Regions from separate parts of the Kitasatospora sp. NPDC048407 genome, predicted to be linked through region 2. Evidence: riboswitches for the same ligand, from Rfam matches in the RefSeq annotation. Region 2 holds a riboswitch; each other region holds the start of a gene.
The links. Region 2 has a riboswitch for cyclic di-AMP ahead of ACGFWJ_RS34715 (peptidoglycan DD-metalloendopeptidase family protein). Riboswitches for the same ligand answer to the same signal wherever they lie in the genome.
Positions count from the first base shown of each region.

Region 1: it holds a riboswitch for cyclic di-AMP, as region 2 does, so the genes downstream of both, ACGFWJ_RS07050 (transglycosylase family protein) here and ACGFWJ_RS34715 (peptidoglycan DD-metalloendopeptidase family protein) in region 2, are expected to answer to the same signal.
Region 3: it holds a riboswitch for cyclic di-AMP, as region 2 does, so the genes downstream of both, ACGFWJ_RS30340 (M23 family metallopeptidase) here and ACGFWJ_RS34715 (peptidoglycan DD-metalloendopeptidase family protein) in region 2, are expected to answer to the same signal.
Region 4: it holds a riboswitch for cyclic di-AMP, as region 2 does, so the genes downstream of both, ACGFWJ_RS35535 (transglycosylase family protein) here and ACGFWJ_RS34715 (peptidoglycan DD-metalloendopeptidase family protein) in region 2, are expected to answer to the same signal.

Region 1 covers NZ_JBICXW010000002.1:369,842-376,839, reverse strand. Annotated here, with positions in the region: gene ACGFWJ_RS07060 (MFS transporter) at 1-1,258, opposite strand, end outside; gene ACGFWJ_RS07055 (MFS transporter) at 1,382-2,629, opposite strand; cyclic di-AMP (ydaO/yuaA leader) riboswitch at 3,027-3,193, shown strand; gene ACGFWJ_RS07050 (transglycosylase family protein) at 3,197-4,339, shown strand; gene ACGFWJ_RS07045 (CapA family protein) at 4,362-5,510, opposite strand; gene ACGFWJ_RS07040 (diiron oxygenase) at 5,627-6,553, opposite strand; gene ACGFWJ_RS07035 (pseudouridine synthase) at 6,690-6,998, opposite strand, start outside.
Region 2 covers NZ_JBICXW010000035.1:25,677-32,674, reverse strand. Annotated here, with positions in the region: gene tig (trigger factor) at 1-928, opposite strand, end outside; tRNA gene ACGFWJ_RS34725 (tRNA-Pro) at 1,171-1,244, opposite strand; tRNA gene ACGFWJ_RS34720 (tRNA-Gly) at 1,394-1,464, shown strand; gene ACGFWJ_RS34715 (peptidoglycan DD-metalloendopeptidase family protein) at 1,599-2,585, opposite strand; cyclic di-AMP (ydaO/yuaA leader) riboswitch at 2,591-2,745, opposite strand; gene ACGFWJ_RS34710 (hypothetical protein) at 3,116-3,310, opposite strand; gene ACGFWJ_RS34705 (PP2C family protein-serine/threonine phosphatase) at 3,698-4,909, opposite strand; gene ACGFWJ_RS34700 (GNAT family N-acetyltransferase) at 5,076-6,329, shown strand; gene ACGFWJ_RS34695 (ribose-5-phosphate isomerase) at 6,400-6,885, opposite strand; gene ACGFWJ_RS34690 (biotin transporter BioY) at 6,960-6,998, opposite strand, start outside.
Region 3 covers NZ_JBICXW010000022.1:76,190-83,187, reverse strand. Annotated here, with positions in the region: gene ACGFWJ_RS30360 (sensor domain-containing protein) at 1-277, opposite strand, end outside; gene ACGFWJ_RS30355 (GNAT family N-acetyltransferase) at 396-974, opposite strand; gene ACGFWJ_RS30350 (hypothetical protein) at 1,025-1,837, shown strand; gene ACGFWJ_RS30345 (DUF3995 domain-containing protein) at 1,953-2,459, shown strand; gene ACGFWJ_RS30340 (M23 family metallopeptidase) at 2,469-3,236, opposite strand; cyclic di-AMP (ydaO/yuaA leader) riboswitch at 3,247-3,411, opposite strand; gene ACGFWJ_RS30335 (YiaA/YiaB family inner membrane protein) at 3,628-3,918, shown strand; gene ACGFWJ_RS30330 (alpha/beta fold hydrolase) at 4,040-4,870, shown strand; gene ACGFWJ_RS30325 (TetR-like C-terminal domain-containing protein) at 4,870-5,448, shown strand; gene ACGFWJ_RS30320 (hypothetical protein) at 5,480-5,662, shown strand; gene ACGFWJ_RS30315 (hypothetical protein) at 5,831-6,055, shown strand; gene ACGFWJ_RS30310 (sensor histidine kinase) at 6,244-6,998, shown strand, end outside.
Region 4 covers NZ_JBICXW010000039.1:15,315-22,312, reverse strand. Annotated here, with positions in the region: gene ACGFWJ_RS35550 (hypothetical protein) at 1-843, shown strand, start outside; gene ACGFWJ_RS35545 (hypothetical protein) at 970-2,976, opposite strand; gene ACGFWJ_RS35540 (hypothetical protein) at 3,213-3,368, opposite strand; cyclic di-AMP (ydaO/yuaA leader) riboswitch at 3,474-3,650, shown strand; gene ACGFWJ_RS35535 (transglycosylase family protein) at 3,656-4,870, shown strand; gene ACGFWJ_RS35530 (hypothetical protein) at 5,125-5,325, shown strand; gene ACGFWJ_RS35525 (AMP-dependent synthetase/ligase) at 5,442-6,998, shown strand, end outside.

The DNA.
Region 1 (6,998 bases), on a different contig from region 2:
AGACGCCGACGGCGCGCGCCCGCCATGCGGGGTGGGCGACGTCGCCGATGACGGCCAGCAGCGTCGGGTAGACCAGGGCGGTGCCCGCACCCAGCAGTGCCTGGGCGGCGGCCCACACGGGGAAGGTCGTCCCGACCGCGACCAGGCCGAGGGCGGCGGCCTGCAGCAGCATGCCCGCGGTGATCAGGTGCTTGCGGCCGATCCGGTCGGACCACCAGCCGGTGAGCATCTGCCCCGCGCCCCAGACGGCCGGGTAGAGCGCGGCCAGGATGCCGATCCGGCCGATCTCCAGACCGTGCGCGGCGTACAGCAGCGGAAAGATGCCCCAGGCGAGGGCGTCGTTGAGGTTGTTGACCATACCGGCCCAGCTGGCGCTGGACAGCGCCCGGTCTCCGAGGCTGGTGGTGCGCGCTATTCGGGCGGTGCTGAGCGCCGCCTGGTCGTCGCCACCGGCGTTCGCGCGGGCAGTGGCCGCATCCTCCGGCATGGCAGCGACCGTACCCTCCGGCGAGGCCCCGCCGGCCGCTCCCTCCAGTGCCGTGCTTGTGGTGACCGCATGGGCGGCGGCCTCCGCCCGGGCGTGCTCGCGCGTCTCCCGGACGGCGGCGACCGTCAGGCCCAAGCCGAGCGCGACGTAGGCCGCGCCGAGCAGGAACGGCTGTGGGCGCAGACCCCAGTGGGCGGCAATGGCGCCGGTGCCGGTCGCGGTGACGGCCACCGCGAGGTAGCCCGCCGCCTCGTTCAGGCCCATCGCGAGGCCGCGCCGGGCCGGGCCGACCAGGTCGATCTTCATGATCACCGTGGTGGACCAGGTGAGGCCCTGGTTGATGCCCAGCAGCACGTTCGCCGCGACGATCCAGCCCCAGGTCGGGCCCCAGGCCAGCATCGCCGGTATCGGCAGGGCCACCAGCCAGCCCGCGATCAGCACCGGCCTGCGCCCGTACCGGTCGGAGAGGGTGCCGGCGAAGAAGTTGGTGACCGCCTTGGTCGCGCCGAACGCCAGGATGTACGTCAGCGCACCCGTGTAGGCGGACAGGTGGAAGACCTTGTCGGCGAGCAGCGGCAGAACCGTCCGCTCCTGCCCGAGCATGCCCCCGACCAGGGCGTTGACCGCCACCAGCAGGCCGAACTGCGCGAGGTTGGCGCGCAGCCCGAGCCGGATCGGGCGGCCACCGGGCCCGCCGGCCGGGATGGCGGGCGGAGCAGTGGTCGGCGCGGCTGCCCGGGGTGGCAGCGGGCGCTGGGCCTCGACGGACATGGACGGCTCCCGGGTGGTGCGTGATGCGTGGAACGTGGTGCGTGGAACGTGGTGCGTGGTGCGGTGCTCCGCCGGCGTTGACCGCGCGGCGTGCACGACGAGCCTATTCCACTCTTTCATGGATTACTGGATAGGTGCGTCCACCTGTGGTCGTGCGGGCAGCTTCCGGACGGCCGGCAGCGCGAGCAGGAGGAGGGCGGCGGGCACTCCCAGCGCGGTCATGCCGAACAGCGTTCGGTGCACGCCGATCCCGTCCGCGAGCGGGCCTGCGAGCACCAGGCCGAGTGGCATCAGCGCCACCGAGATCAGGTGGTCGTAGGAGCTGACCCGCGACAGCACCTGCTCGGGTATGTGCACCTGGAGTGAGGTCTCCCACAGCACGAAGCAGAGCGAGACGCCGACTCCGGTGCAGGCCTCCAGCAGGGCGATCACCGCGACCGGAGCACCGGATCCGATGATCAGCGCCTGGCAGGAGGCAATCGCCATCCCGACGGCCGCCACCGCCATCGGCCGGGCCGGTTTCAGGCGGTAGGCGCAGACGTCTCCGACGATCGAGCCGAGGCCGAAGGCGGTGACCACCACGGCCCAGGCGCCGGCCCCGCCCCACTCGCGGTCCGCCAGGACCGGGCCGAGCACGAACACCGAGGGCAACACCACCACGTGGTACACCGCGATCGCGAGCATGCCCGACCACACCCAGGCCCGTTCTCGCACCTGCCGCCAGCCGACCCGGAGTTCGGCCAGGAACCCGAGTCGCTCGGCCTGCTCCGCACTGGCCCGCCCGCCCACCGCACCGAGTCTCGCCAGCACGGCGGCGCTGGCCGCGAAGCTCGCGGCATCCACCATCAGGGCACCGCCGGGCCCGGCAAGGGCGACCAGCGCGCCGGCCAGCACCGGGCCGATCACCAACCCCACCGAGTGGACGAGCCCGCGCAAGGCATTGGCCTCGCCCAGCCGTTCACCGGACACCAGCAGCGGGATCAGCCCGGTGGAGGCGGGCAGGAAGAACGCGTCCGCCACCCCGAACACCACCATCAGCAGTGCCAGCACCCCGACCCGGGCCGTCCCGGTGAGCAGCAACACCGCGACGGCCGCCTGGACCACGCACCGCACCAGATCGGAGGCCAGCATGATCCGCTGTCTTGGCATCCGGTCCGCCCACACGCCGCCGATCAGCATGAACACCAGCACCGGCAGCAGGCCCGCCGAAGCCACCAGGCCGACATCGGCGGCCGACCCGCCGATCGACAGCACGGCGAACGGCAGCGCGACGAACGACACCCTGTCGCCCAGGACGGACAGCGACTGGCCGACGAACAGACGGGCGAACTGGCGCTCCACCCGGAGTACTTCGGGAATCAGCACAGCCACGGGCACCTCCACAGCGGGTCGGGGAACAGCGATCACCGCGATGGTAGGAAGCTCCCGAAGCAGCTGTCGCGCGATTTATCCGCAACGCCTGCAATGCCCGGATATCGCTCAACTCGCTTTAATTCCACGGCATTTGATGACAATTCAGCTTCCAAGGCCCAAGCGGGACCGTCCGCCTTCCCTCCCCCCGCTCCCCCAATCCCACCGATCGGCCAGACTTTCGCACCCGACCATCGGACCGCCGGATCACCCGACCGCCCGACCGCCCGGGCAGCGCAACTCGGCCGTAATACGGCCGCGATGAGCTTGTGATTGCTCCGTTCGAGTGATTAGGCTCGGTCCGGCCCGCACCGCCGGGCCCCGCACGCGGCAACGCCGAACCCTGTCCGCCGCGTTGCCGGGTCGACCACCACAACCCTTGGACAGGGACGGGGGAACCAGGTACGTCGCCGCCCCCACGGCTAGGGGTGAAGCCTCCGCACCGGCTCCCGCCGGCACACGGCGGCCGGGCCTCCCTCCGGTCCGAACCCGACAGCTCACCTCGCAGGCGTGCGGAGAGGATCTGGCATGCTCTTCACGGGTTCCGGGCGCCACCGTCGGCAGAGCCAGGCGGAGAAAGCCGCCGAGCGGGCGATCGCCGCAGCCGGCGTCGCCGGCGTCGGCCTCGCCCTGCCCCTGCTCGCCGTGACGGGTGCGCAGGCCGCCCCCAGCACGGTCTGGGACCGGGTCGCCGACTGCGAGAGCGGCGGCAACTGGAGTTCCGACTCGGGCAACGGCCTGTACGGCGGCCTCCAGATCACCGCCCAGCGCTGGATCGACTACGGCGGTACCCGGTACGCCGAGCTGCCCAGCGGAGCCACCCGCAGCCAGCAGATCGCGGTCGCCGAACGGATCCTGGCCACCGAGGGCCCGCAGCCATGGGTGTCCTGCGCCGACACGGCGGGCCTGCGCACGGTCAGCGCCCCCGGCGTGGTGGACAACAACGACTCGGCGGACGAATCGGGTGCGCTGCGCGGCGCCCGCGGCATCGCCGCCGTCAACACCGCCTCGGACGGCACCGTCGCCCCGCAGAACGCCACTCCGGTGTTCTCCGGCCTGCCCGGCTACGACCCGGTGTACCACGTGTACTGGTACGAGAAGAACGGCGGTTGGTTCTGGACCAGCCACCAGAGCCTGTACGAGCGCTACATACAGCTGACGCACCCCCAGCCGCCTGCGGCCACGCCGTCCCCGGCCCCCACCCCGGAGAGCCCGGCCACCCCGACCGCTCCGACCGCTCCGACTACGCCGACTGCGCCGTCGACCGACCCGAGCCCGACCCCGACCACACCGTCCGACAACCAGAACGGCAACGGAAACGGGAACGGCGCCGAGAACGGCAACGGCACAGGCCACGGCAACGACCAGGGCCAGGGTCAGGACAGCCACGGCAACGGCGGCACCCAGCAGCCCACCACCCCCGACCCGGCCACCACCACGCCGCCCCCGAGCGCCTCCACGCCCGGCAGCGCGCCCGCGCCCGCCGAATCCCCGTCCGCCGCGACCCCGTCCCCGCAGCCGTACACCGTCGGCCCGGGCGACACGCTGGCGAAGATCGCCCGCAGCCACGAGCTGAACGGCGGCTGGAGCGGTCTCTACCAGAGCAACCAGCAGGTGGTGGGCGAGAACCCGGACCTGATCCACCCGGGCCAGGTGCTGAACCTGGGCTGACGGCCGCCCGGTCGAGCCGCCGTCACTTCGGGACGGCGGCCAGTCCGGTGCAGCCGCGCAGGCCGTCGCGGCGCTGCTGGGCGGCCTTCGCCGCGCTGCCGGTCTGCGGGACGGGCACGCCGCGGCCGTCGATGTGGGCGGGGGTGAAGGTTTCTCCGGTGACGCGTCCGTCGGTGCTGATGGTGAGTGTGGTGACGCCGGTCTCGTCGGAAGCGGTGTAGTTCGAGGTGCCGTACCAGAGGAAGTTGCCGAAGCCGTACGCCACGTAGGTGTTCCCGAGCATGCCCGCGCCGAGCATGGTGTGGGCGTGGGTGCCGACCACGGCGGTGGCGCCGGCCGTGGCGAGCTTCTTGGCGAGTGCGGTCTGCGCGGCGGTCGGGCAGGCCACGCCTTCCTCGCCCCAGTGCAGGTAGACCAGCACCACGGGCGCCTGCGCCTTGGCCTCGGTGACGGCGCGCAGCAGGGCCTTCTCGTCGAACGCGGAGGCGATGCCGGCCTTGTGCTCGCCGGCCCGCCACTTCTGGTTGGTGATTTCGTCGACCTGGCTCGCCGCCAGGACGGCGACCTTTGTTCCGCGCACGTCGGCGATGTGGGGCGCGAAGGCTTCGGCCGTGTCCTTACCGATGCCGATCAGCGGAATCGGGGAGTTGGCCTTGGCGGCGAGGGTGTCGGCGAGGCCGTCGGCGCCGAAGTCGACGGCGTGGTTGTTGGCCTGGGAGAGCACGTCTATCCCGGCGTCCTTGAGCGCGGTGAGCGCCTTGGGGCTGGTGCGGAACGTGTAGGTCTTGGGCTCGGGCTTGCCGCGGCCGGTGATCGCGGTCTCCAGGTTGAGCACCGCCAGGTCGGCGGCGGACAGGGTCTTGGCGATCGGCCCGAGCGCGGTCTCGCCGGCGGGGGCGGTCAGCCGGGAGCCGGTCCGGCCCTCGAAGTGGACGTCGCCCGCGAAGGCCACGGTGATGCTGCCGGCGGCGCCGCTCGGCGCGTTGTCGCCCGAACCCGTGCTCGGAGCACCCGTCGTTCCCGGGCTGCCGGACGTTGCACCTCCGGCGGAGTCCCCGGCGGGGGCGGCGGCCGTCGTCCCGCCGCCCCCGGATGGCGTCGATCCGCCGCATCCGGCGACGGCGGTGAGCAGCAGGACGGCGGCAGCGGTGGTGAGTGGTGCGCGGCGCATGGTGATTCCCCCGGATCGTTCGCTGCGTCGCACTGTATCCGCGCCACTCGATCACCGGAAGCCCATCTCGCCACCAAATGATCACAACTGTGCGACCTGATCCGCCGTCGAACCGCTCAGGCGATCACTCCGGCCGCGCGCAGCAGCCAGCGGTTGGCGCGGCCGACCAGTCCGGCCCGGTCCAGCACGCCGATCACCTTCTGCGCCATTTCTGTCTTGGTGGTGCGCCAGTGCGGGTTGGCCCGGGCGACGGCCTTGCCGATCTTCGGGTCGATGCCGACGGCGGCGTAGAGCCGGGGGTGGATCAGCGCGGTGGTGGCGTAGTAGATGACCACGCCGAGGAACAGCTGTTCCCACCGCCGTTGCAGCGGCCCGAGCCGCTTGCGGACGAGTTCCTCGCGGGCGTAGGTGATGTGCCGGGACTCTTCGATGACGTGGATCCGGGAGACCTGCCGGGTGAGCGGCTGGACGGTGTCGTCGTTCATCATTTCGCGCTGGAAGGCGTCCAGGATCTCTTCGACGTACATGGTGCCGCCGAAGGTCTGGCTGTGGGTGGAGATCGCCTTGAACAGCCGGCCGAGGTTGTGGGCGACGAATCCGGCACCGTACGCGGGGACACCCATTTTGGCGATCATTCGGGCGAACATGATCGAGTGCCGGCATTCGTCCGCGATCTCGGTGAGCGCGTACTGGACGTGGTTGCTGGTGGGGTCCCGGTCGAAGGCGTGGCGCAGCAGCATCTGCATGAGGATCTCCTCGAACCAGATGCCGACGCTGGCTATCGAGGCGACCTCGTGCTTGGAGAGTTCGACGCGCTCGCCCTCGGTCAGCCGCTCCCACAGGTCGGTGCCGTAGAGGGAGAGGTGGCGGGGCGGGCAGTAGTAGGCGCCGGGGACGGGGTCGGCGTCCCAGTCGACGTCGTTGAGCGGGTTGAACGAGAGCTTCGCGGAGGAGGCGAGCAGGCGTTCGGCGGTGCGTTCCCGGTCGGGGGCGGTGCGCTCGCGGTCGGGGGCGCCGGGGGTGGCGGCGGGGTGGGGCGGCATGCCGGCTCCTTCGCGGTGGGGCGGAGTCGAGGGTGGTCGGGGCGGAACGGTGCCACTGCCGCGAAGGTAGAAGTTATTAGACTGTCCGTCAATACACCGCGCACAAGGAGGCGTTCGCCGTCGGCCCGAGGGTCCGTCAGCCGTGCCAGTCGGCCGGATCGGCCCACGCCGCCAGCATCCGTCCGCTGACGAAGCGCCGCGGGGTCCCGTCCACGGGGTCGGTGAACTCCAGCGACCGTGCCAGCAGTTGGAGCGGACGCCGGTAGTCCTCGGGGTCCTGTTCGGGCAGCAGTTCAGGGTAGATCGGGTCGCCGAGGATCGGCAGGCCGAGGCCGTTCATGTGCACCCGCAGCTGGTGGGTGCGGCCGGTGCGCGGGGCGAGCCGGTAGCGGCCCAGACCGTCGCGGGTCTCCAGCAGCTCGACCCGGCTCTCCGCGTTGGGCTC
Region 2 (6,998 bases):
CGTCCGCGAGCAGCTTCTCCGGGTAGTCCATCTCGACCCGGGTGAGCAGCTCGTCGAGGACCTTCTCCTGGGCCTGGGTGGCCTGGTCGAACTCCTTCATCCGCTCGAGGCGCTTGCGGGAGTCCCCGCGCAGCTCCTCCAGGGTGTCGAACTCGCTCGCCAGCTGCGCGAACTCGTCGTCCAGCTCCGGGAGTTCCTTCTCCTGGACGGTGGTCACGGTGACGGTGACCTCGGAGTCCTTGCCGATCTGGGTGCCACCCTTGAGGGTGGTGGTGAAGGTCTTGGCCTCACCGGCGGACAGGCCGACGACGGCCTCGTCGATGCCGTCCAGCAGGCGGCCGGAGCCGATCTCGTAGCTCACGCCGGTGGCGGTGCCGTCCTCCGGCACCTCACCGTCGACCTTGGCCTCCAGGTCGATGACCACGACGTCGCCCTCGGCGGCGGCGCGCTCGACATCCTTCACGGAGCTGAAGCGCTCGCGCAGCTGCTGCAGCGACTTCTCGATGTCCTCGTCGGTGACCTCGACCGGGTCCACCACGACGGCGATCTCGGCGAAGTCCGGCAGGGCGACCTCGGGACGGACGTCGACCTCGGCGGTGAACTTCAGGTCACCGCCGTCGGCCAGGTTCTCGACACCGGCGATGTCGGTGATGTCCGGCTGGCCCAGCACATCGATCTGGCCCTCGTCGACGGCCTGCGTGTAGAAGCGCGGAAGCGCGTCGTTGACGGCCTCCTCCAGCACCGCGCCACGGCCGAAGCGCTGGTCGATGACCCGGTTCGGGATCTTGCCCTTGCGGAAGCCCGGAACGGTGACCTGCTGGTTGATCTTCTTGTACGCCGCGTCGAGGCTGGGCTTGAGCTCCTCGAAGGGCACCTCGACGGTGAGTCGAACCCGGGTCGGGTTCAGAGTCTCGACGGCGCTCTTCACGGTGGGGTCTCCTAGGGGGGCTTGCGGTCAGGGCGATAGGCGGTTGGGGCTGCAATGCTGTCCGTACTACCGCCAGCGGTCCATCCTACCGGTACCACGAAAGTGACTGCGCCCGGCACCGGGTGCACGGCGGAGCAGGGCCGGGGCGGCCGCGCCCCACAACGACAGCGGAGCAGGGCCGGGGCGGCCGCGCCCCACAACGACAACAGGGCCCCGCCCACGGACGAGACCCTGCCGCACGGTCGGGGTGACCGGATTCGAACCGACGGCCTTCCGCTCCCAAAGCGGACGCGCTACCAACCTGCGCCACACCCCGTGGTGCCGAGCAGAAGAGTACACGTCGGGCCGCCTCCGACCGGGGCGATATTCGCGAGCCGACAGCGCGGAAGGAGTGTGCAATCCACCGGCTCGACCAGGTACCCTGATCCAGTCCTCGCCACCGCGACGCGGTGCGGGTACGCCTTTGCGGGTGTAGCTCAATGGTAGAGCCCCAGTCTTCCAAACTGGTCACGCGAGTTCGATTCTCGTCACCCGCTCCGAATGGCCAACGGCCCCGACTGCCAACGCAGTCGGGGCCGTTGCCGTTCTCCGCGGCGCCAGCACGGTTCGCCGGACAGCCCGAAGGCCCCGCGCAGCGGACTGCGCGGGGCCTTCGGGGGTGAGGCGTGGATCAGACGTTGACGCCGTGGGCCGCCAGGTAGGCGACGGGGTCGATGTCGGAGCCGTAGTTCGGGGTGGTGCGGATCTCGAAGTGCAGGTGCGGGCCGGTCACGTTGCCGGTGGCGCCGGAGAGACCGATCTGCTGACCCGCCGTCACGGACTGGCCGGCCGAGACGGAGATCGAGGACAGGTGGGCGTACTGGGCGTACTTGCCGTCGGCCAGCTTGATGACGACCTGGTTGCCGTAGGCACCGCCGTTGCCGGCGGAGACCACGGTGCCGTTGGCGATGGCCTTGAGGCTGGTGCCGGTGGCGACCGGGAAGTCGATGCCGGTGTGGTAGCCGGAGGCCCAGTTGGAGCCGGCGACCTTGTAACCGGTGGTGACCTTGCCCGGCGCCGGGGCGACGTAGGTGGAGCTGTTGCTCGCGGCGGCCGGGACCGCGGTGGGGGCCGTGGTGGCGGTGGTGGCCGTGGTGGCGACCGGGGGCGCCGCCTGCGGGGCCGGGGCCACGGGCTGGGCCTTGACGGTGCCGGTGGTGGCCGGCTTCGCGGTGTCGGCCTTCTTGACGGCGACCTTCGGCGCGGTGGCGGTGTCCGTGGAGGTGGACTTGGCGGCCGGGGCCTGCGCGGGGGCGGCGGCCTGGCCGTTGATGGCCAGCTTCTGGCCCGGGAAGATCAGGTCGGGGTTGCCACCGACCACGGAGCGGTTGTCCTGGTACAGCTTCTGCCAGCCACCGTCGACGTGCTGCGCGGCGGCGATCTTGGACAGGGTGTCGCCGGAGGCGACCCGGTAGCTGTGCGGGGCGGCGGCCTGGTCGGCGACGGGGGTGGCGTCCACCGAGACCGTGGACGGGCGGCTGCCGGCCTGCTCGGTGGCGGTGTGCGCGGAGGCGGCGGTGACCGGGAGGCCGATCGCGGCGCCGGCCACACCGGTGGCGATGGCGATCCGGGCGATGGTGGCCAGGCTCGGCTTGCGGTGCTTGCCCTGAGCGGACATGAAGGCGTTCCTCTCCGACGCCTGCGAGGTGAGCTGTCGGGTTCGGGCGAGAGTTGCCCGGCCGCAGGGACTGCGGCTTCACCCCGAGCCGTTCCCGGTGGTTTCCGGGCCCGGCGACTTACCTGTGGTTCCCCCGCTCCTGCCGTGGCGTGGTATCTGGTCGGCACCGGACGACGGCAGGACTAGGCGTTCCGTCCGGTGGCCCGCCCGGTCACTGGCCGGGCTGCGGAGGAAGCAAATCCCACGGCCCGTGAGGCTGGCAAACGCCGATCGGCCCCGCTCCCTGGATCGGGAAGGGGCTGACGATCCACCAGGTCACGCTGTGCCGACACCACGCTGCGGTGCGCGTACGCGATCATGACAGTGCGCGTACGAACCCCGCACGGTGGGCGACTTCGGCCACCGTGCGCGTTCGGGCGCGGACCTGGCGTGACGTCGCGGGTGAGCCTGGTCACCGTGGGCAGGCCGAATGGACGGCGCGGGGGTGTCTCCCGCCCGTCGTGGCGTGCCGCCGGGGAGCCGACAGGCCGTCAGCCCGCGATCGACGCGATGGCCTTGGAGACCGAGGTGAGGAACTGCTGGATCGGGCCAGCCATGGTCGACTGGCTCAGCATGAAGCCGAACAGGGCGGCGACGATGGCGTGCCCGGTCTTCAGCTGCTTGTTGCGAATGAAGATCGCGACGATGATGCCGAACAGGACAAGCGCGGAGACGGAGAAGGCCACCGGGACTCACTTCCTCGATTCATGGCGGGGGTTCGGTGGAAGCCGGCGTTGGCTCCCAGGCGGAAACCGGCCCCTGCCCCCCGTGTCCCCACCACTCCATCCGGACTCAGTGTGGTCGCTCGTGCTGAGTGCGTAAAGGACTTGCCCGGTCGCTCGGTGCCCGAACCCGCCTGGCAGGACTGATTTTCGCCGACCGCGACGATAGCGGACGGGTTCTGACACCCCGTCGGCGGGCGGTGGTCCGTGCTGGCCTGCGCGGCAAACCGGCAGGCAGATCCAACATCGCCGCCCGGCTCGGGCCGCGAACCGGAATTGGCCGAAGATCAACGTCCGGGTTTGACACTCCGTGGACACTCCGCGCTCACCGCGTCTGCACCGGACGGAGGTTCAGCGGCGCCAGACCAGCAGCACCGCGCGGTCGTCGTTGACGTGCTTGGCGACGGTGTCGATCAGCCGGACCGCGGAGCCTGGCCGGATCGACCCCGGGGCGGTGGCGACCAGCCGGTCGGCCTCGCCCATCAGCCGGTCCATGCCCTCGGCGAGGTCGCGGCCGGGGATCTCCACCATGCCGTCGGTGCACAGCATCAGGACGTCGCCGGGGCCGAGGGTGCCGCGCACCCCCTCGAACTTGGCCTCGTCGTAGACGCCGAGCAGCGGGCCCTCGGCCTCCTTGACCTCCCAGTACCCGGCGCCCGCGAGGCGGTGCATGCCGGGCAGGTGCCCCGCGGAGAGCAGTTCGTACTCGCCGGTGTCCAGGTCGACCACCAGATGGACGGCGGTGGCGAAGCCCTCCGCCCAGTCCTGCCGCAGCAGGTAGCCGTTGGCGGCGGGCAGGAAGTCGTGGGCGGGCAGCGAGCCGAGCAGGCCGCCGAAGGCGCCGGAGAGCAGCAGGGCGCGGCTGCCGGCATCCATGCCCTTGCCGGAGACGTCGGCGAGGACGGCTTCCAGCATCCGTCCGCCGGGGCCGGTGCGGGCGGCGACCATGAAGTCGCCGGAGAAGGACTGGCCGCCGGCCGGGCGCAGCGCGGTGTCGGTGTGCCAGCCGTCGGGCAGTTCCGGGACCCGGCCCTGGATCCGGATCCGCTCGCGCAGGTCGAACAGCATGGTGGAGCCGCCGCGCCAGGGCACGCCGATCCGGCGGCGGAACTGGGCGACCAGCAGTCCGGCGACGCCGACCGCGCCGACCACCAGCGCGGAGCCGGGGGTGACGCCGTGGGTGTAGGTCTCCGGCTGCGCGCTGGCGACGCGTTCGCCGGTGTGCACCAGGGATTCGGTGATCAGTCCGGCGGCGGCGACGGCGTACAGCAGCACCAGGGTGCCGGGGCGCAGCAGCAGCGCGCCGGCCAGCACGGGCAGCACCAGGGCGGTGGGCGGGGCCCAGTCGGGAAGCAGGATGTTCAGCAGGACCAGGACGGGCACGGCGAGGGCGAGGGCGGCGAACGCCCACCAGTCGACGCCGTCGCCGCGGAAGTAGTCGACTCCGGTGCGGCGCACCCTGCGCCTGGCCCGGTACAGCGCAGCGCGCAGCCGGGCCGTCACGGGCTCGCGGGACGGTCCGCCGTCCCGGCCCGTCGCTCTGGGGCGCGCTCTGCCGACCATGGGGACCGACTGTATCCACCGCCGGTGCGCGCGTCGACGGCCCGGTGGCACCGAGTGCAACGGGAGGGGCACGCTCCGGTGGGTTTCGGCCGCCCGGGAGGCCGGCTACGGCATGGGCGCGACAAATCGGTCGCACGGTTCCGGATCGGGTGGTAGGCAGGGGCTCATGACGATTCGACACCCCGATCTGACCATCCGGCCGTTGCGCGCCGAGGAGTGGGAGACCTGGTACAGCACCCTTGACGTGGCCTTCGGCGGCGGCGGGGAGGCTCCCGCCGAACGCGCGCTGTGGCACGAGTTGACCGAGGTGGAGCGTTCGCTGGCGATCTGCGAGGGCGAGCGCATCGTCGGCGGCTGCTCGGCGTTCAGCTTCCGGCTGGTCGTGCCGGGCGGAGCGGTGGTCCCGGCGGCGGGCGTGACGATGGTGGGCGTGCTGCCCACCCATCGGCGCCGGGGCGCGCTGACCGCCATGATGCGCCGTCAGCTGGCCGACGTACATGCGGCCGGGGAGGCGCTGGCGGTGCTGACGGCGTCCGAGCCGGTGATCTACGGGCGGTTCGGCTACGGGCAGGGCACCCGCAAGGCGGTCATATCGATGATCCGCGGCCGGGTGAAGGTGCACACGCCGGAGCGCCGCGGCGAGCTGGTGCTGCGGCTGGCCGATCCGGGGGCCGAACTGGCCCGCTGCGAGGAGCTGTACGACCGTCTGGCCACTCGCCGCCCGGGCACCCTGGTGCGGCAGCCGGGCTGGGACAAGCTGCCGGTGCTGGACGCGCCGGAGTCCCGCAGCGGCTTCTCCCCGCTGCAGTCGGTGGTGGCGGAGGATCCGGAGACCGGTGAGCTGCTCGGCTACGCCCGGTACGCGGTGAAGGACGACTGGAACGATCGTGGCGCGGCCGGCGTGGTCCGGGTCCGCGCGGTGCAGGCGGAGCAGCCCTGGGTGTACGCCCGGCTGTGGGAGTTCCTGCTTGACCTCGACCTCACCGAGCGGGTGGAGGCGTTCAACCTGCCGGCGGACGACCCGCTGCTGCACCTGGTGTCGGACTACCGGCACCTGATGCCCCGGCTGGTGGACGCCATGTTCGTGCGGCTGGTGGACCTGCCGAAGGCGCTTGAGGCGCGCGGCTGGGCGCAGCCGGTGGACGCGGTGCTGGAGGTCACCGACGCGTTCTGCCCGTGGAACGCGGGCCGTTGGCGGCTGACGGCCGTACCGGGCAAGCCGGCCTCCTGCGTGCCGACGGACGAGCCGGCCGATCTGGAGCTGGACGTCCGCGAGTTGGGCTCGGTCTACCTGGGCGGCACCTCGCTGACGGCGCTGGCCGCGGCGGGGCTGGTGCGGGAGCTGCGGACGGGTGCGCTGGAGCAGGTGTCGGCGGCGTTCCGCTCGGGGCTGGAGCCCTGGTTGCCGCACGGCTTCTGACCGTCCGGGAAAAAAGCGAACGCGCCCGCCCGGGACAACTCCCGGGCGGGCGCGGTGCGTTGGGTCCGGCTCAGCCCTGCGGGTGGTGGGCCGGGACGGGCGGCAGCTCGCCGGTGGTCTCGTACTCGGAGAGCATCTGGATCCGGCGGGTGTGCCGGGGCTCGCCGCTGTACGGGGTGTTGAGGAAGATCTCGACGAACTTGGTGGCCTCGTCCACGGTGTGCATCCGGCCGCCGACCGAGATCACGTTGGCGTTGTTGTGCTCGCGGCCGAGGGCGGCGGTCTGCTCGCTCCAGGCCAGCGCGGCGCGGACGCCCTTGACCTTGTTGGCGGCGATCGCCTCGCCGTTGCCGGAGCCGCCGATCACCACGCCCAGCGCCTCCGGGTCGGCGGCGGTGCGCTCGGCCGCCCGCAGGCAGAACGGCGGGTAGTCGTCCTCGGCGTCGTAGATGTGCGGGCCGCAGTCGACCGGCTCGTGCCCGGCCCCCTTCAGCCACTCGACGAGGTGGTTCTTCAGTTCGTATCCGGCGTGGTCGGAGCCCAGGTAGACGCGCATGGACACGAGTGTGACATGCCACCGGGCCCGCGCCCCGGCAGGGGCGGCGGGCCCGGTTCGGAACGGGTCGCCCGTCAGCGGCGGCCGAGAAGCTTCCAGGTGAGCGGCAGGGC
Region 3 (6,998 bases), on a different contig from region 2:
GGCCGAGCAGAGTGCGTATCCGGTGGCGTTCGAGGGCGCCGAAGCCGCGGCCGGTGATGGTCACCAGGGCGAGCACGGGCAGGCCGAGCGCGGTGACGGCGAGCCCGATACCGGAGCTGAACAGCGCGATGACGAGGGAGAAGCCGAGCACGGCGATCGGGAGGCCGCTGAGCGCGAAGCCGAGCTCCCGGAAGGCGGCCCGGGAGAACGGGGCGCGCCAGAACCCGGGCCGGGTGGAGTGGTCGCCGGTGGAGGCACGGTACGCAGCGGTGGACATCCGCGGTCCTTCGGGTGGTCGGGGCGGTGCCGCCGGTCGGCGGCGTCGGGCACTACTCCAAGGTGCCGTACCGGGCCGGGGTTCCGGAATGAGGTCTGCTTCCCGATCGATGGTGGGGTTAACCCCCGGGTCGCAGGGCGGGGGCGGCGAGTTGGACGGCCCGCCACTCGGGGGCGAGCAGCGAGTACTGGAGTGCGTCGTGCCAGCTGCCGTCCCAGTGCGACTCGGCGCGGATCCGGCCCTCGTACCGGAAGCCGGCCCTGGTCAGCACCCGGGCGGCGGCCGGGTTGTCGGGGTCGGTGCGGGCGAACAGCCGGTGCAGGCCGAGGGTGTCGAAGCCGAGCGCGCACAGCAGCGCGGTGACCTCCCCCGCGTAGCCGCGGCCCCAGGTGTCGTGCCGCAGTACGCAGCCGAGCTGGGCGGCGTGTTCGCCGTCGCGGGTGAGGGCGCCCTGGCCGATCGGTTCGCCCGCCGGGTCGTCGACGGCCAGCCGGTAGTGCTGCCGCGGCTCGGCCTCGGCCTCGTCGAGGTAGAGCTCGATCTGGTCGGCGCATTCCTCGAAGTCGGCCGCGTCGAACGGGAGATGCCGGATCACCCGGGGGTCGCCGTGGAGGGCGTGCAGCGCGGCGACTTCCTCCGGGGTGTGGTGGTACTCCCGCAGCGTGAGCCGGGGGCCGGTCAACCGGACGGTCTGCATGGGACTCGACCCTACCGGTCGGCCCCGCGCGGACCGGTTAACGTACCGGGGTGGACGACGAAGACCTGCACCTGCTCCCCCGTACCCGTGCCGCCGACCTGCTGGACTGGGCGGCCGAGGAGGGTTTGGAGGCGGTACCCGAACCGGCGGTGCGGACCGTACTGACCCTGCTGGAGCTGGGCGGCGCCCGGCTGCACGACGGTTTCCCGGAGCTGTCCTCGCCGGTGCTGGAGCACCTGCTGTACGAGCAGCTGCACCTGTACGTCCAGCCGGACGGCGACGCCTGGGCGTACCCGGCGGCGGTGCGGCTGCTGATCGAACGTCAGCGGGCGGCGCGGCGGCTGAACGCCAAGCGGCTGGAGAAGCTGCGCGAGGAGGCCGACTGGCAGGGCCAGGTGCTGGTGGACTCGCTGCTGCGCCGGTCCGACCTGCTGACCTGGCCGCGCCTGTACACGCTGCTGCTGCGCGCGGACGGCGTGCCGGTGGACGACCTCGACCAGGTGCGGGGATGGCTGGAGGACTTCCGGGCGCTGGACGTCGAGGAGCGCTTCGCCGCGTACGAGCGGGTGCCGGGGGTGGATCCGGACGGTGGCTGGGGCCCGGAGCGGGCGCTGCTGGTCGGGGTGTCCACGGACGGGGCGCGACGGCTGCTGGAGCACGGCCTGATGCGGCGCAGCTACCGCAACCTGGCCGAGCTGAACGCCCGGGGCCTGCCGATGCCGGACGAGCTCTCCGGGGAGTTCGAGGACTTCGAGGAGGCGGTGGCGCAGGCCGCGATCGACCTGTGCGGCGAGTGGACGGTGCCCGGGCTGGCCCGGCTGCTGCTGGAGGAGTACCCGGAGCTGGCCCCCGAGGTGTACTGAGGGTTTCGGCCCGCCGGGTCCGCCGATCGGAGGACCCCGGAATCGTCCTGATGATCCATCGGTCCTGGCCGTCCGGACGATCCGCGGGGCGGGGCCGCCGGGCCAGGGTGGAGCCATGGACATCGTGACTCCGGCCGGCGCCACCTCCGTCGGCCTGCGCCCGCCGTTCCGTCGGATCGCCGCGCAGGCCGCCGCGCTCTGGTCGGCCGTCTTCGCCCTGGTGCACCTGTACTGGCTGCTGGGCGGCCGGGCCGGTCTGCCGGGCGGGCTGTCGGTGCTGGACAACACGCCGCTGCTGGTGATCGACATCATCGCGATACCGCTGTGCGCGGTGGCCGCGGCGCTGGCCCTGGCGCTGATACGGCCGTGGGGCGAGCGGCTGCCGGCCCGCGGGCTGCTGTGGGCGGCCCGGGGCACGGCGGTGCTGCTGATCGTGCACGCCGCGCCCTCCGTGCCGGACTGGCTGGCGCTGGCGGCGGGTCACCGCTCGGTGGCGGAGCTGGACGCGATGGCCCGCTTCGCGACCGTGCTGTACGAGCCGTTCTTCCTGGCCGGCGGGCTGCTGTTCGGCTGCGCGGTGTTCGGCCGGCGGCTCCTGCCCGAGCGCGGCGGCCGTCGATGAGCGGAAGAACTACGGCTGCAGGCCGCGCTGCTGGAGCCAGGGCAGCGGGTCGATCGGGGCGCCGCCGCCGGGGCGGACCTCCAGGTGCAGGTGCGGGCCGGTGACGTTGCCGGTGGCGCCGACCGCGCCGAGCACGGTGCCGGGGGCGACCTGGCCGGAGGCGGTGGCGATCCGGGAGAGGTGGCAGTACCAGAGTTCGGTGCCGTCGGGCAGGGTCTGGATGACCCGGTAGCCGTAGGGGCCGGACCAGCCCGCCGAGGTGACGGTGCCTCCGGCGACGGCGGCGACGGGGGTGCCGGTGCGGGCGGCGAAGTCCAGGCCGGTGTGCAGGTGCGCCCAGTGCGCGCCGGACTGGGCGAAGTGCGCGGTCAGCTGGTAGCCGGCCACCGGCAGGGTGTGCGCGGCCTGCTCGGCCTCGGCCTGCTGGGCGGCCCGCTTGGCCTCGGCCTCCTGCGCGGCGGCCAGCCGGGCGGATTCGTCGGCGGCGGTGCGCTGGCCGTCGGCCTGCTGCTGGATGCGGGCGGCGAGGGCGAGCCCGGGGTCGCCGGCGAGGAGGCCGTCGGAGGCTTCGTCCGCGGCGGTGACGGGCACCGGGGCGGCGGCCTGCGCGGGGGCGGCGCCGAGTGCGGTGGCGCCGAGCGCGGCGGTCATCGCGGTGACGCCCAGCAGGGGCGCGCCGGCGCGGGACTGACGGGGCAGCCGGTGCCGGGCGGCTTCCGGCTCGACCGGGTGGTCGAGCAACTGGGTGCCGGTGCTCTCGGTGTAGGTCGACGCCACGGGGGCGTGCTCCTTCCTTCCCTGCCGCCGACCGGGTTAGCTGACGGGTTCGGAGGTGGAAGGTCTCCTACGGTCGAGCCCAGGGCCGTCCCGATTCACCCCGGTGGAAACGTGGTTCCCCGGCTCCTGGGACGCCCCGAAGGGTGTGCCCAAGTGGATTAGGCGTGGCGCACGGTGCCGCATGGTTACGGCGTTGCCGACCGCGCTGCGTTATCAAACGTTAATCCTATGGACCCCATGATTCCAAGCCGCTACCACGAGACAGCGAAGATTTCCTGACGCCCTATGGGTGATTTGTGACGGTTCACCAGGGCCAACCTGACGGATTGTGACCGAGTGGTTGAGTATCCGTACTCACGCCACGCCTCCGGGCCGGCGCGACCCTGATGCCATGACCGCAACCGTGCCGCACCGGACCACCGCCGCCTACTTCGCCCAGGCCGCCGTCTCCTTCGGACTGGCCACCGCCGCGCTCTCGCTCGGGATCGCCTACCTGCCGGTGAGCGCCTGGATGCGCGCCTTCCTCGCCGTCGGGCTGCTGTACGAGATCACTTCCGCGTTCACGCTGGCCAAGGTGATCCGGGACCGCCAGGACGAGGGCGCGATCACCAGCCGGGTGGACCAGGCCCGGCTGGACAAGCTGCTCGCCGAGCACGACCCGTTCAAGGTGGAGGGGATCTGACCGATCCGGCCGGCCTCCACGGCTTGACGGCTAAGGCTATTAGCCTTAGCTTTATGGCTATCGGCAGTCGGCCGGGCCTCCAGCGCCCGGCGCACCGCAACGCCCGCCCAGGAGGCCCGCGATGAACAGCACCCTCGGCACCACCCGGTACGTCGACGTCCCCGGCGGCCGGATCGCCTACGACGACACCCCCGGCACCGGCGTCCCGGTCGTCCTGCTGCCCGGCATGCTCGACAAGCGCGCCACCTACCGGCACCTCGCACCGCTGCTGACCGCCGCCGGGCACCGGGTGATCACCATGGACCTGCGCGGCCTCGGCGAGTCCTCCACCGGGTTCACCGACTACTCCCCCGCCGCGATCGCCGACGACCTGGTCGCCCTGCTCGACCACCTCGACCTGCGCGGCGCCGTCCTGGCCGGCAACTCCTACACCGGCGCCACCGTGGTCCGCGCGGCCGAGCTCGCCCCCGGGCGGACCGCCGGGGTGGTGCTGATCGACGCCTTCATCGAGAACCTCCCGCTGAACGCCTTCCAGAAGGCCCTGTTCGGCCTGGCCGCCCCGCTGGTCACCGCGTTCCCCGGCCTGTGGAGCTCGATGCAGAAGTTCTACTACCCGACCGCGCGGCCCGCCGACTTCGACGCCTACCGGGCCGGCCTCGCCGAGATGCTGCGCGAGCCCGCCCGGAAGGCCGCGCTGCGCGGCTACCTCACGGGGGACTCCGCGCCGGTCGGCTGGTGCGAGGCCGTCGACGTGCCCGCGCTGGTGCTGATGGGCAGCAAGGACCCCGATTTCCCGAACCCCGAGCTGATCGCCGACCGGCAGGCCGCCGCGCTGCGCGGCCGTAAGGTGATGATCGAGAACGGCGGCCACTACCCGATGGCCGGCTACCCCCAGGCCGTCGCCGACGCCCTGCTCCCTTTCCTGAACGAGCTGAACGAGGTCGCCCGCTGATGGCCCGCGCCGGACTCTCCCCCACCGCGGTGGTGGACCACGCCCTCGACCTGATCGACGCCCAGGGCGCCGAGACGCTCACGCTGGCCGCCGTCGCCGCCAAGGCGGGGGTCGCCACCCCGTCGCTGTACAAGCACGTCCCCGGGGGCCTGGCCGAGCTGCGCCGCCTGGTCGCCGTCCGCACCCTCGACGACCTGACCGACCACCTGGCCGCCGCCGTCCTCGGCCACTCGCGCGACGAGGCGGTCGCCGCCCTGCTCGCCGCGTACGCCGGGTACGCCACCCGGTTCCCCCGTCGCTACGCCGCGCTGCCGCAGGCGCCCGAGCCCGACCCGGAGCTCATGGCGGCGGGCGAGCGGCTGGTGAACGTGCTGTTCGCCGTCCTGCGCGGGTACGGCCTGGAGGGCTCCGAGGCGGTGCACGCCGCGCGCACCCTGCGGGCCATGGCCCACGGGTACGCCTCGTTGACCACGGCGGGGGCGTTCCAGCTCGCCGAGGGGCCGGACGTGACGCTGGAGCGGCTGACCGGCGTGCTGGTCGACGGCCTCGGCCACTGGCCGGGCGGACGCGGCGCGTGACCTGACGGGGGCCTGGCGCGTTCTACCCGATATGAAGAAGCGCAGCCTGCTCGCCTTTGCCTCGCTCGCCGTCGGCGTGGTCGCCTCGCTCACCGCGCCCAGCGCGCACGCCGGCCCCGAGCACACGGCCGGCACCACCCCGCACACCGACACCCTCTCCGCCCCGGACCGGCCGATCGCCGAGGAGGTCCAGGAGGACGGTTCACCGGCCTGACGGCGCCTCCCGCCTGCGCGTGGGCCCCCGCACGCGCCCCTCCACACCATTTCGCAACCGGTTCCCCACGGATCCGACACCAATGGTGCGTAACACTGTCCTTCGGTCGGGAAGTCATACCGCGTGAAGACCTTCACGGGTGACCGACAAGCACGGAGGACAGCACACATGCCGCAGGTGACTCAGCGCATCGAGCACGGCACGGGACTGATCCCCGCCCCCCGCGCCACCTCTGACGGGTCGGCGGCCGGGACGCGGTCCGACGCGCTGCCGCAGCCGGAGGGCTGGGGCGCGACGCTCGCCCGCTGCTTCGCGGTGGCCCGGTCGCTGCGCTCGCTGCGGCCGGTGACGGCGAAGGACCCGCAGCCGTACGGCGAGGTGGACGGCCAGTAGCGGCGGCCCGCGCCGGATGTGACGGAGCGTGAGCCAGGGCCCGGCCGTCCGGCGTTGCCGCCGGTCCACCGGGACGCCACCTGACGGACGTCCGACGCTGTCGGTTCTGTCCGACATTGACGCGCTCTGAACAGCAATGCTTCGATCAGTTCATACGCCAGTAGGAAGTCCACCCTAGAATTCGGCGGGTGACGACCACTCAATGGTGCTTGGCAGCAGCCGCATTGCTCGCCCTTCTCGCTCTCGCGGCCTCCGCTCGGTCCCGCGCCGTCACCCGAAACCTGCGCGGCCGGCTGGCCGCCACCGAGGACGAACTCGCCGCCACCCGCGACCGGCTGGCCGCCGAACTGGCGGACCGTCAGGCGGGTGTCGAGACGGCGCTGCGCGAGCAGGAGATGAACGCGGCCACCCGCCGCGCCTTCCTCAGCGTGGCCCGCCGCATCCTGGTGATGGCACACGACCAGCAGGCCGGACTGGACGAGATGGAGCGCACCCACGACGACCCGGTGCTGCTCGAAGGACTGCTGCGCGCCGACCACGCGGCCGCCCAGCAGGCCCGGCTCGCCCAGACCCTGGCAGTACTGTGCGGCTCCCGCGCGGGTCGCCACTGGCCGGAGCCGGTCTCGCTGGAGGACGTGGTGCGCGGCGCCCAGTCGCGCATCCTGCCGTTCCAGCGGGTGGTGGTGCACAGCCGGGTCGACACCGCCGTGCTCGGTGCCGCCGCGGAGGCGCTGATCCACGCGGTGGCCGAACTGCTGGACAACGCGACCCGCTACTCGCCGCCCAGCTCCCAGGTCTACGTCACGCTGATGCCGGTCCACAACGGCGCGGTGATCGAGATCGACGACTGCGGCGTCGGCATGACCGAGGTGACGGTGGCCAAGGCGGGCGCGGCACTGTCCGGCGGCGGCTCGCTGGAGGTGTCGCGGATCGGCGAGGTCCC
Region 4 (6,998 bases), on a different contig from region 2:
CGTGCGCGGGGGCGCCACCGCCGTCCCGAGCGCCCCGAGATCATGGCCGGTTCGCCTGCCCTGGTGCTGGCGGTTCCGGCCGTCGCCGGGCCGGAGACCCGTCCGGTCGTCGAGGAGCTGCTGTCCGTCGTGCGCGGCGACCAGCCGGGCATCGAGGTGACGGCCGCTTACCTGGGCGGCGAGGACGCCCAGACGGTGGCCGATCTGCTGAACGCGGCCGCCGAGGCCGGCCAGCCGGCACCGGTGGTGGTGCCGCTGGTTCCGGGGCCGCACGAGTTCCTGCCGGAGCTGCACAAGTCGGCCGCCGAGACCGGCGCCCAGGTGCTGGACCCGCTGGGCCCGCACCCGCTGCTGGCCGAGGCCGTGCACGTGCGCCTGTCCGAGGCGGACCTGGCCCGCGCCGACCGCGCCCGCCTGTTCGCGATCGCCACCGCCGCCGACGGCGTGGTGCTGACCACCACCGGTGGCGAGGAGGCCGCGTCCGCGGCCGGCATCACCGGTGTGCTGCTGGCCGCCCGGCTCGCCGTGCCCGTGGTCGCGGCCGCGCTGGACGTGCCCGGTTCGGTCGCCGCGGCCGTCGAGCACCTGAAGTCGACCGGCTGCGGGCGCCCCGCGCTGGCCCCGCTGGTGATCGGCCCGGAGGCCGACCCGGAGCTGCTGGCCGCGGCCGCCGAGGAGACCGGCTGCCCGAGCGCCGCCCCGATCGGTGCCTACCCGACGGTGGCTCAGCTGATCGCCTCCAGCTACCTGGCGGCGCTCCCCGAGCCCACCGCGGAGCAGTTGGAGGCCGCCGAGGCCGCCGCCGAGCAGCGCACCACGCCGGGGGCGCACGCGGCGCGCTGACGCGCCGTCCGAGGACCGCGACGGGCGGGAGCAGCGCATCGACGCGTTCCCGCCCGTCGCGCTTTTGCCCTGCGCGCGGGCATCAAGCCTGCCGCAGGCAGTCGCGCTCTGCCGTGCCCACGGCCCTCAGCCGGTGACGCGCCCCGTTCGCGGCGCGCCGTCGGTGAACTTCAGCACGGGCAGCTCCACCTGCCGGGGCGGCGTGGGCGCGGCGGCGGGGCTGGTGGCGGCGTTCCACGGTCCGGCGGCGAGTCCGGGGCCGGCTTTGCCGAGCGCGAGCGTCTCCGACTGTCCGGCCTTGCGGAACAGGATCTGCTTGGGCGCGGGCGCGTCCGGGTCGAGCCACAGTTCGGGGCCGTCGCCGAACTCGCAGTCCAGCACCGCGATGTCGTCGGGCTTCCCGTCCCCGGTGGCCCGGAACGCCACCCCGGCCTTGCGGTAGCCGGTCAGCCGGCTGCGGCTCAGGGTGACGAGTTCGCCGTCGAGTTGGTGTTTGAGGGTGGCCACCGCGTAGTCGGACTTCCCGGCGGCGTCGATCAGCAGCCCGTCGAACACCGTGCCCTTGTCGCGCCCGAGCGCGTGGACGGCGATCCCGCCGGCGGCGTTGCCGTACAGCACCGAGGCGCGGTAGGCGAAGTCGTTCAGGTAGGCGCCGTGCTCGATGCCCCAGCCGCCGTTGTGGTAGGCGGCGAACCGGCTGACGGTGTGCGGGTGTTCGGAGTTCTGCCAGACGAAGATGCCGTTCTCCAGGTTGTTGTGCGCCAGGCAGTTCTCGAACGTCCACACCCCCTCGCTGGTCTCCGGCCACTCGTACCCGGACGCCCCGGTCGCGCCCTGCACGCCGACGGCCACGCAGTCCTTCGCCGAGGAGCCGGTGCCCGCGCCGAGGCTGAAGCCGGTCAGCCGGTAGCCGCGCGGATTCGGTTCGAACACCGTCCTGGAGGCGACGCACCCCTCGTACGCGATGTCGTCGGACGGGCCCTGCGGGGTGCGGGTGTCGATCGGGCCGTCCCACCAGTACGCGTCCTCCCAGGTGTTGTGGGAGATGCAGCCGCGGAACGTGATGCCGTGACTGTTGTGCGGCACGAACGCGTGGCTTCCGGCGTCGCGCACCACCACGCCCTCGACCACCGTGCCGCGCGAGGTGTCCAGCAGCATGTGGAAGTGCAACCCGTACCGCCCGAGCACCGGCTCGCTCACGGGCTGCCCGTTCCAACTCTCCTTCCCCACCGCCCGCGGCCCGACGCGCCGCAGCACCGCATGCCGCACATCGGCCGGCCGGCTGGACGTCAGGTGGACGTGCGCCCGCCCCTGCTCGGTGCCCTCGACCCGCACGTTACGCGTCAGGTTGAGCACCTCCGCCCCGAACACCGCCCCACCACCGAGACTCACCCGCGGGTGCGCGTGCTGCAACGGCGCGGCCAGCGTGACGCTCGGGCCGTCCACCCGCTGAACCGTCACCAGGTCGTACGCATCGGAGAACCCCTCGGCATCGGGCGGCGCGGTCGGCGTGACGGCGAGCTCGTCACCCACCTGCCAACCCTCCGGCGCCACCGCCAGCTTCAGTACGGTGTCCCCCGCCTTCAGCTCGGTCGCGGCCCGCACCCACGCCGTCCGGGGCGCACCGTCCAGCCGCAGGTAACCGCGGCCGGTGACCCACAGGCCGGTGTCGGTGTCGACGACGGTCATGCCGCCGCCCTGGAACCGCCGTTCGTCGATGTCGGGAAAGCGCAAGGTATGGGTGTGCGCCGCATCGGGCGCGAGCGCCAGCACCCCGCGGACCTCGACGTTGCCCGCACTCTCCAACGTCACCGACCGGTCCCCGGCGAACACCAGCGACCCACCCGTGTCGATCAGCAGCGACCCGACCTTGGCATCACCGTCCAGCACCACCTTGTCGGTGATCCGCACGGCACTCCCCGCCCCGGGCACCTTCCCGCCCCACCCCTCGGCATCCGACCACCGCCGCCCGCCCTCGCCCACCGCCCCCGCCGCCGGCTCCGCCCCGGCCAACGACTGCCGCAGCACCACTCCCCCACCGACCGCCGCCACCGTCCCGACCGCCAGCCAGGCCAACACCCGCCGCCGCCCCGACAACGGCCGCTGCTGCCGCGCGTTCTCCCACTGCTCCACGATGGCCGCCTCCCGAAACGTGCAGGGACTCCGAATCGTCGCGGGCAGCATAGATGGCTGTCACAACGGAAATCGGCGACTTCCGAAACAGCTAAGCATTCTGACGTAGCATCACCCATCAGTTCGGCAGAAATGGGCGATGGCCGCAATTCCACGACCTGTCAGCAAAGGGTCTTCAGCTCCCGGGACAAGATGGACAGAACGCCCATAACTCCCCATCCGGTCGGTCACAAACACTAGCCAAGGCGAATATTCGCCCGGCAGGCCACATAACCACCCAAAACGGGCACAAGATCGCCAATTTCCTGACGGAAGCCCAGGTTTGGCCGCTCGCCGTGGAGTTCGCCCAAAATTCCTTGATCGAATTTTTCGGACCCGGTGACGGCCGTCACAGGAATTTGCTAATCGTCCTTAATTCCGCTTAATGTCCTGCCCACGTTCGTGGACACACGGACCCAGCTCGCCCGGAACGCCGAATCCTGCCGCCGGGTGGGCCGGCTCATGCAATGACGCACCGCGGCAGGGGCGGGGGAACCAGGTAAGTCGCCCTGGGGCGGTCCTGACGGACCGGTCCGGGGCTTGGGGTGAAGCCGTGCGCGCCGAAAGGTGTGCGCGGCCGGGCAACTCCAGCCCGAATCCGACAGCTCACCTCGCAGGCGTGGGAGAGGAACGCTTCTTCATGCTGCCCATCAGCGCCAAGCGCGCCCGCCGTCTGATTGCCACCACTGGTGTTGTGGGCATCGGCCTCACGGTCCCCGGCCTGGCCGCGGGTACCGCCTCCGCCGCTTCGGTGGCCACCTGGGACAAGGTCGCGCAGTGCGAGTCCAGTGGCAACTGGTCGATCAACACCGGTAACGGTTTCTACGGCGGCCTGCAGTTCACCGCCTCCACCTGGGCCGCCTTCGGCGGTACCGCGTTCGCCCCGCGCGCCGACCTGGCCACCAAGGACCAGCAGATCGCCGTCGCCGAGAAGGTGCTGGCCTCCCAGGGCCCCGGCGCCTGGCCGGTGTGCTCGGTCCAGGCCGGTCTGACCAAGGGCGGCGCCGCCCCGCAGGTCGACACCTCCACGGGCTCCACCACCACCGCCAAGCCGCAGGCCCAGGCCCCGGCCCAGCCGCAGGCGCCGAAGCAGGCCCAGCAGCCGGCCCCGCAGCAGCGCCAGAGCCAGGCCCAGAGCCGCCCGCAGGCTCAGCCGCAGGCCGACACCCAGGCCTCCGGCAGCTACACCGTCGTGGCGGGCGACTGGCTGTCCGCCATCGCCCAGCGTCAGAACGTCGAGGGCGGCTGGGAGAAGCTGTACGAGCTGAACCGCTCCGTCCTCACCGAGGGCGCGGACATGATCTACCCCGGTCAGAAGCTGGCGCTCGGCAACGTCGCGGTCGCCCAGGCCCCGGCCAAGCAGTCGGCGCCCGCCAAGCAGTCCGCCCCGGCCAAGCCGAGCACCCCCGCGCCGGCCCAGCCGAGCACCCCCGCCAAGCCCGCCGCCACCACCACGACCGCCACCACGACCGCCACCGCCGCCGTCAAGGCGACCGGCTCCAAGGCCGCGGCGATCGACTTCGCGCTGTCGAAGGTCGGCCAGCCGTACATCTACGGCGGCACCGGCAACGGCGGCTGGGACTGCTCGGGCCTGACCCAGGCCGCGTTCCGCCAGGCCGGCATCAGCCTGCCGCGCGTGGCCGCGGACCAGGCCGACTACTCGACCCGGGTCTCGCTGAACAGCCTGCAGCCGGGCGACCTGCTGTTCTGGTCGAACAACGGCTCCAACTCGGGCGTCTACCACGTGGCGATCTACATCGGCGACGGCAAGTACGTCGAGGCCGCCAACCCGAAGTCCGGCGTGAAGACCGAGACCATCGCCAACTGGGCGCCGGACTTCGCCGGTCGGGTCTGAACCGCCTGACACCACACGCACCGCGCACACCACGCGCACGCGCACGCGCATGAGGTGACCGCACCGCGGACACCGCTGCCCTCGGGGACCCTGGTCGGCTCCGGGGGCAGCGGCCTATCCTCGGCCGAGACCGAAGGCCGAACGCCGAACGCCGAACGCCGAACGCCGAAGGCCGAACGCCGAAGGCCGAACGCCGAACGCCGAACGCCGAACGCCGAAGACCGGAAGCAGTCCCGAGCCCCTGGAGCGGTGCGATGGCGAAGGTGACGATCACGCTGGACGCGGACCTCGCGCTGGAGGCGATGATGCGCCTCGGAGTGAGCAGCCCGCAGGACGCGGTGGAGCTGCTGGTGCGCGACTACCTGTCCACCGGCCGTCGCACCCAGGCCCGCACCGGCGGCAGCCGGGACGGCGAGCGCTTCACCGGCCCGGCCCCGGCCGTCGAAGAGGGCTGAACGCAGCGGCCGAAGCGAGCCCAACACCCGTCACTGTCAAGGAACTTACCGTCTAGTAAGTTCGCGGCGGAGTCCCTACCCTGGGCGAACCCCACCCCACCCAAGGGAGTTCGCTGATGGCACACCCCCTCGCCCGTGCCGCCCGCGCCGAGCACCTGCGCGACCGCGCGCCCGTCGAAGTCCTGCACTCCGACGGGCGGGTGGTCGAGGCCCGCACCCCGCACCTCGTCCCGCCGCCGGACTCCGGCAGCCTCGCCGACCTGCCGTTCCGCAACGCCGCCGAAGCCCCGGCCGCCGAGGTGCTCACCAGACGTCAACCCGCAGGCGGCTGGCAGCATGTGACGGCACGTCAGTTCGCCGACGAGGTGGCGGCGACCGCCCGCGGGCTGATCGCCGTGGGGGTGCGCCCGGGCGGGCGGATCGTGCTGATGTCGCGCACCCGCTACGAGTGGACGCTGCTGGACTTCGCGGCCTGGGCGGCCGGCGCGTCCCTGGTGCCGGTGTACCCGACTTCCTCGGTCGAGCAGGCCGAGTGGATCGTCCGGGACTCCGGCGCGGCCCTGGCGGTCGCGGAGGACGCCGACACCGCCGAGGTGTTGACCACGGCGATCGCCCGCACCGGCGGCACGGTGCCGCTCTGGCGGTTGGACGAGAACGCCGTCGAGGCCCTCGGTGAGCTCGGAAAGGCGGTGCCCGCCGGGGAGTTGGAGAAGCGGCGGGCGGCTCTCGGCCCGGACAGCGAGGCCACCCTGATCTACACCTCCGGCACCACCGGTCGCCCCAAGGGCTGCCTGCTCACCCACGCCAACTTCCTCACCGAGGCGGCGAATTGCCACGCCCTGCTGGAGCCGGTGTTCACCGCGGCGACCGGGGAGACGCCGTCCACCCTGCTGTTCCTGCCGCTGGCGCACGTGTTGGGCCGGATGATCCAGGTGACGTGCGTGTTCGGCCGGATCCGGTTCGGTCACAGCCCGTCCCTGAAGCCCGCCGAACTCCGGCCCGACCTGGCCGAGTTCGGCGCCACCTTCCTGGTCGGCGTGCCCTACCTGTTCGAGAAGATCCACCAGTTGGGCCGGGCCGAGGCGCAGGCGAAGGGCGCGGTGCGGGTCTTCGACCGGGCGGCCGAGGTCGCGAAGCGCTACGCCCGCGCCGAACTGGCCGCGCTGGACGGCGGGGGCGACCGCGCCCCGCTGTCGCTGCGGCTGGCGCACGGCCTGTACGACGCCCTGGTGTACCGCCGGGTGCGGCAGGCGATGGGCGGCCGGATCCGGTACGCGATCAGCGGCGGCTCCTCGATCGACCCGGAGCTGCTGCTGTTCTTCGCCGGCGCGGGCGTGCTGGTGTACGAGGGCTACGGGCTGACCGAGACCACCGGCCCGTCCACCGTGAACCCGCCGCTGCGTCCGCGCCCGGGCACCGTCGGGCCGCCGGTGCCGGGCAGCGCGGTGCGGATCGCCGAGGACGGCGAGGTGTTCCTGAGCGGGCCCCAAATCTTCGACGGCTACTACGAGTTGGGCGCACCAATACCCGAACGGGAACACTGGTTCGCCACCGGCGACCTGGGCCGGCTCGACGAGGACGGCTACCTGACCATCACCGGCCGCAAGAAGGAGATCCTGGTGACCTCCGGCGGCAAGAACGTGTCCCCCGGCCCGCTGGAGGACCGCCTGCGC